Heyndrickxia acidicola: one gene and its partner. The protein of the gene in region 1 binds, or shares a complex with, the protein of each later gene. Links are inferred from orthologs where the notes say so. Each region holds a gene or a part of one and is shown on either strand. Other genes may lie near its edges.

Region 1 (3,342 bases):
GCTCCTGCGACTAGCAGACTTCCCAACTCCTCCCTGCGATAAGTCAACATCGAAAAGCTATCGCTTTTCGTGTTTCCTTTATCTCAGTCGAAGCTGTCCAGTCTGTACGTCGCAAAACCTCGCATTCCGCCTTTCCTTATCCAGCTCCAGAAGCCATCGGCTCGAGTCATAAGCCAAGTCGCCAGTGAGGTTAAAAAACAAACCTCTCTGGCGACTCGTCTAATGCTTATCGCCGATAACCAGGCTTCTTCCGCTTTTAGCTTTTCCCATTCCTTGCCTGTACTTGTTTGGTTGTCACACATGGCTTTCAATGGTAATATTAAGAAAGGTGAATTTTTAATATTTTTGCGAGAGGGAATCCTCCCTATCTACCGAATGAAATGGAGGCCTGACAAAGAGGCTTTTCTTTTTAATATGAATGGAAGAGGTTTCTATAGAAGCCAATCATATTTATCGATGAAAAAAGGAGCGTTATAGATGGTAGCTTTTTTAGAAAAAGTGTTTGACGCGAATAAACGTGAATTGAAACGCCTTGATAAGCTGGCGAACCAAATAGAAGAGCTTGCTTCAGATATGGAAAAACTATCGGATGACCAGCTTCGCGAAAAAACAGAGGAGTTCAAACAGCGCTATCAAAATGGCGAATCGCTGGATGACCTTCTTGTTGAGGCTTTTGCCGTTGTTCGTGAAGGAGCGCGCCGTGTACTTGGGCTTTATCCTTACCATGTACAGCTGATGGGCGGTATTTCCCTGCATGAAGGAAATATTTCTGAAATGAAAACCGGGGAAGGTAAAACATTGACTTCCACCATGCCGGTTTATTTGAATGCTCTTTCCGGAAAAGGCGTTCATGTGGTTACAGTCAATGAATACCTTGCCAGCCGTGACGCGGAAGAAATGGGACAGCTTTACGAATTTCTTGGACTGACTGTCGGATTAAACCTGAACAGCATGTCAGGCGAAGAAAAGCAGGAAGCCTATGCTGCTGATATTACGTACAGCACAAACAATGAATTGGGCTTTGATTATCTGCGTGATAATATGGTCCTTTATGAAGAGCAAAAGGTGCAGCGCCCGCTTTACTACGCGGTGATTGACGAGGTCGACTCCATCCTGATCGATGAAGCCCGTACGCCGCTGATCATTTCGGGACAAGCACAGAAATCTGCAGCCCTTTATATTCAAGCCAATGCATTTGTCCGTACGCTGAATAAAGACGAAGATTTTACGTACGATGAAAAAACAAAAAGCGTCCAGCTGACAGAGGATGGAATTAACAAAGCCGAGCGTGCTTTTGGCATTGAAAATCTTTTTGATATCTCACATGTTACGCTGAACCATCATATTAACCAGGCGTTAAGAGCCAATGTCAGCATGCATTTGGATGTCGACTATGTGGTTCAGGAAGACGAAATTGTCATCGTTGACCAGTTTACAGGACGCCTTATGGCAGGGCGCCGTTTCAGTGACGGCCTTCACCAGGCGATCGAAGCCAAAGAAGGCGTGGAAATTCAAAACGAAAGCATGACGATGGCGACCATTACATTCCAGAACTATTTCCGTATGTATGAAAAGCTTGCCGGGATGACGGGTACCGCTAAAACGGAAGAAGAGGAATTCCGCAACATCTATAATATGAGAGTTGTCGTCATTCCAACGAACAGACCGATTGTCAGGGACGACCGTGCTGACTTGATTTATGCCTCTATGGCAGGTAAATTCAACGCTGTTGTCGAGGATATTAAGGAACGCCATGAAAAAGGGCAGCCTGTTCTTGTAGGTACCGTTGCAATCGAAACATCTGAGTTGATTTCACAGCTTTTGAAAAAAAGTGGTGTTCCCCACAATGTCTTGAATGCAAAAAACCATGAACGTGAAGCTGAAATAATCCTTGGAGCAGGGCAGCAGGGTGCTGTCACCATTGCAACGAACATGGCAGGACGCGGTACGGACATCAAGCTTGGTGAAGGTGTGAAGGAACTCGGCGGTCTTGCGGTTGTCGGAACAGAACGCCATGAATCAAGACGTATCGATAATCAGCTCCGTGGACGTTCCGGCCGTCAGGGAGATCCTGGTGTCACTCAATTCTACCTTTCCATGGAAGATGAATTGATGAGAAGGTTCGGCTCTGACAATATGAAAGCCATGATGACACGCCTTGGAATGGACGATTCACAGCCAATCCAGTCTAAAATGGTGTCACGTGCAGTGGAATCAGCGCAAAAACGTGTAGAGGGCAATAACTTTGATTCACGTAAACAGCTCCTTCAATACGATGACGTCCTTCGCCAGCAGCGCGAAATTATTTACAAACAGCGTAATGAAGTACTTGCTTCTGAAAACCTTCGTGAAATCGTGGAAGCGATGATCCAGCACGTAGTGGAAAATGCGGTCGCTGTCCATACACCGCAGCACGAGGACGAAGAGAATTGGAACCTTCAGGGAATCGTGGATTATGTTCATGCCACTCTTTTACATGAAGGCGACGTAACGGTGGAAGACCTGCGCGGCAAGGAACCGGAGGAAATGGTTGAACTCATTTTAGCCAAGGTAAAAGAAGACTATAATGAAAAAGAAGAGTCCCTTGGCGAAGAGCAAATGCGTGAGTTTGAAAAAGTAATTTTGCTTCGTGCTGTGGATACTAAATGGATTGACCATATTGATACGATGGACCACCTGCGTGAAGGAATCCATCTGCGCGCTTACGGCCAGATTGATCCACTACGCGAGTATCAAAGCGAAGGTTTTGCTATGTTTGAAAATATGATTGCATCCATTGAAGAGGATACTGCTAAATATATTATGAAAGCGGAAATCCACAATAATCTTGAACGGGAAGAAGTGGCGAAAGGCCAGGCTGTCAATCCTAAGGCAGATGGTGAAACCGTTAAGAAAAAGCCTGCCAAAAAGAAAGACTCTGCAGGGCGCAATGCTCCATGTCCATGCGGAAGCGGCAAAAAGTATAAGAATTGCCACGGTAAGAACATATAATAAGCAAGAGTTGACTAAAATGAAAAGAAAACCGGATGGGGGACAGAGCCTTGCGCCTGCCCCCGTCCTATTTGTTTGGATGAGGTGACGGAAAATGGAATTATTTGAAATACGGTCAGAGTTAGAAAAAACAGCTAAGAAATTAGCGGACTTTAGGGGGTCTCTTTGACTTAGAAAACAAAGAAACCCGAATTGCCGAGCTTGATGAAGTCATGCTGGAGCCGAATTTTTGGAATGACCAGCAAGGTGCACAAACGGTTATTAATGAAGCAAACGGCTTAAAGGAACTAGTGAACGAGTACAAGGATCTTATGGAAATCCAGGAGAACCTTGAGCTGACCCATGACCTTG
Region 2 (3,194 bases), 880 kb from region 1 along the record:
ACAGGATATGTCCAAGCAGAATCACTATGGTATCCAAGATATTTCGCACCAATATCTATTGTAACGATGTCTCCTTCTGCTAACACACGGTCGCCCGGAATTCCATGAACCAACTCATCATTTACTGATATGCAAATCGTGTCACGAAATCCATTATAACCTTTAAAAGAAGGAAATGCATCATGATCAAGTATATATTTTTCAGCAATTACATCCAATTCTCTGGTTGTAATTCCCGGAGCGGTTTGTTGTTTCAATTTTTTATGAGTCAAAGCAACAATCTTACCTGCTGTTCTCATAATCTCAATTTCTTGAGGAGACTTACATTGAATCATGCATGCAAGATCCCAAGCAAATGGTCAATATCAGCAAATACCTTATTAATGGCCTGTTCTCCATCTATATTGCGCAAGTAGCCTTTCGCATTATAGAAATCAAGAAGAGGTTTCGTTTGTTTAATATTGACATTCAAACGATTTTGAACCGTTTCTGCATTATCATCTGCGCGTTGATATAGCTCTCCGCCGCAACGATCACAAACGCCTGGCTTACTAGGAGGATTAAATACAAGATGATACGTCGCACCGCAGCTTTTACATATGCGTCGGCCGGTTAAACGTTCCATTAAGCTATCAAGATCAACCTGAATATTAATGCAGTAATCAATCTTTTTATTTAATCCGTGTAAAATGTCTTCAAGTGCTTCAGCCTGTGCAACAGTTCTTGGGAAACCATCAAGCAAGAAGCCTTTCTGACAGTCCTCTTTGCTTAAGCGTTCCTGGACAATACCGATTGTCACTTCATCAGGTACAAGTTCGCCTTTATCCATAAACGATTTAGCCTTTAGACCAAGCTCTGTTTCGTCTTTCATGGCAGCACGGAACATATCGCCAGTTGAGATATGAGGGATTTTATATTTTTCTACGATTCTTTCGGCTTGAGTACCTTTTCCAGCTCCTGGAAGGCCCATCAATACTAAATTCACTCGTAATCCCCCTAAACTCTGTTAAAGATTTTGGGTATATCAGCTATACCCAAAACCCAACATATTATTTATTTAATAAAGCCTTTATAGTGGCGCTTAACCAGTTGAGATTCCAATTGCTTCATTACTTCAAGCGCTACTCCTATTACTACAAGCAAGCTTGTTCCGCCAATTCTGGCAGACGTCGGCAGGCCTGCAAGCTGAGTGAATAGAACTGGAAGTATAGCAATAACTGCAAGGAAGATTGAACCCACGAATGTTAATCGGTATAGAACGCGATTAAGATATTCATGTGTGTTTTTTCCCGGACGAATGCCCGGAATATATCCGCCTTGCTTTTTAAGGTTCTCTGCAACCTGCTCTGGATTGACTTGAACAAATGCATAAAAATAACTAAATGCGATGATCAAGGCAATATAGATTGCGGCACCAAGAGGCTTCGTATAATCGAAGATCCATTGGATGGTGGATGTTACGTTGTTGGAACCAAAGAACGAAGCAATGGTTTGCGGCGCAAAAACAAACGATACCGCAAAGATTACTGGGATAACTCCTGCAGCATTCACTTTAAGCGGTAAATGTGTCGTTTGGCCTCCAACAGGGCTGCGTCCAGCTTGACGCTGTGCATATTGGATCGGTATTTTCCGCAACGCCTGCTGCACAAAAATAACTCCAACAGTGATCGCTATCACAACAACTAAAATAAGCAAGAGAATGATAAGCTTAATGAAAAGCTGCTGTCCTGCATTTTGAAGCTGCTGCTGATAAATTTGAGTAATTGCATTAGGGATTGCAGCAATTATTCCAGCCATGATAATGATTGAAATACCATTGCCTACTCCTTTTGCCGTGATCTGTTCACCAAGCCACATTAAAAATGCAGTTCCGGCAGTTAAAACCAAAGCAATTGTAATATAAGTGCCAATTCCAGGATTTATAACTAGTTGTCCGCCCGACAGGTTATTAAAGCCGTAAGACATACCAAGAGCTTCGATAAAGCCAAGGATAACAGTGAAATAGCGCGTAAACTGTGCCAGCTTGCGTCTGCCTACTTCACCTTGTTTAGACCACTCTGTAAATTTAGGAATGACATCCATTTGCAAGAGTTGAACAATGATAGATGCAGTGATGTATGGCATGATCCCCATTGCAAAGATAGAGAATCTGCTCATAGCACCACCGCCAAATGTATTGAGAAGTCCGAGCAACCCAGATGATTGACTCGTAGACATCAATACACTTGCATCAACACCCGGAACGGGAATATGTGCGCCAATCCGGAATACAATTAACATTAATAGCGTGAAAAAAATTTTATTTCTTATATCACGTACGCGCATAAAATTGGAGATTGTGCGAAACATTAGATCACCTCAGTTTGTCCGCCAGCAGCTTCGATCGCTTCTTTAGCAGCAGAGGAGAATTTATGAGCTTTAACTGTTAACTTAGTTTCAAGCTTACCATTGCCAAGAATTTTTATTCCTGACTTCTCTTTGCTTACTAATCCTGTTTCGATTAGAAGAGCTGGAGTAACTTCAGTTCCATCTTCAAAACGATTTAATGCTTCAAGATTTACGATTGCATAATCTTTACGATTAATGTTCGTGAAACCGCGTTTTGGTAAACGACGGAATAAAGGAGTTTGTCCCCCTTCAAATCCAAGACGAACGCCACCGCCAGAACGGGCTTTTTGACCTTTATGGCCTTTACCGGCAGTTTTACCGTTACCAGATCCAATACCACGACCTAAACGATTACGCTCTTTACGTGAACCTTGAGCAGGTTTTAATTCATGAAGATTCATTTTGTCGGCACCTCCTTATATAAGTAAGATTTTATTACTGTTCTTTAACTGTTACAAGATGTGATACCTTGTTGATCATGCCGCGAATAGCTGCATTATCAGCTTGCTCAACTGTTTGATTTACTTTTCGCAAACCAAGAGCTTGAACAGTATCGCGCTGATCTTGAGGACGACCGATCAAGCTGCGAGTGAGGGTAATTGCTAATTTGTTCGCCATTATAAGTCCCTCCTTATCCTAACAGTTCTTCTACTGATTTATTACGTAATTTAGCAACATCTTCAGCACGTTTTAATTGCTTAATGCCTTCCATAGTTGCACGAATCATATTGATTGGTGTGTTTGAACCTAGAGATTTAGAGGTAATATCTGCTACACCAGCTAATTCTAGAATCGCACGGACAGGA

The links. Proteins that work in one complex are often made in the same cells at the same time.
Region 2: the proteins of secA (region 1) and secY are in contact, whole or in part, in a crystal structure (PDB 3DIN), measured with the Thermotoga maritima proteins. The link is inferred for Heyndrickxia acidicola from one-to-one orthologs. Residues at the interface, in WP_004082002.1 of Thermotoga maritima: Glu261, Ala262, Arg263, Lys300, Ala301, Arg302, Thr303, Ile304, Ile305, Leu323, Tyr324, Asp325, Pro326, Val329, Ser330, Tyr333, Ile336, Lys340, Phe345, Val349, Glu363, Phe364, Tyr374, Ser375, Gly376, Gly377, Glu393, Ile395, Thr482, Ser483; in WP_004081795.1 of Thermotoga maritima: Glu108, Gly109, Glu110, Glu111, Ala236, Glu237, Arg238, Arg239, Ile240, Thr241, Ile242, Gln243, Tyr244, Ala245, Arg246, Arg247, Val248, Thr249, Gly250, Arg251, Arg252, Val253, Tyr254, Gly256, Ala257, Ser258, Thr259, Tyr260, Leu261, Pro262.

What each region holds. Positions count from the first base shown.
Region 1 is NZ_KV440953.1:4,411,181-4,414,522, forward strand. The notes cover bases 105-3,234. They hold secA (preprotein translocase subunit SecA), read left to right. Parts: upstream 105-477; coding sequence 478-2,991; downstream 2,992-3,234. UniProt on the Escherichia coli protein: Required for protein export, interacts with the SecYEG preprotein conducting channel.
Region 2 is NZ_KV440953.1:3,532,656-3,535,849, reverse strand. Bases 202-3,194 are described here. They hold secY (preprotein translocase subunit SecY), read right to left. Parts: upstream 2,350-3,194; coding sequence 1,054-2,349; downstream 202-1,053. Other genes in these bases: rpsE (30S ribosomal protein S5), read right to left, coding at 3,020-3,194; rpmD (50S ribosomal protein L30), read right to left, coding at 2,824-3,006; rplO (50S ribosomal protein L15), read right to left, coding at 2,349-2,789; A5N88_RS16520 (adenylate kinase), read right to left, coding at 332-985; map (type I methionyl aminopeptidase), read right to left, coding at 202-335. Also shown: more of map, read right to left, coding at 1-201. UniProt on the Escherichia coli protein: The central subunit of the protein translocation channel SecYEG. Consists of two halves formed by TMs 1-5 and 6-10.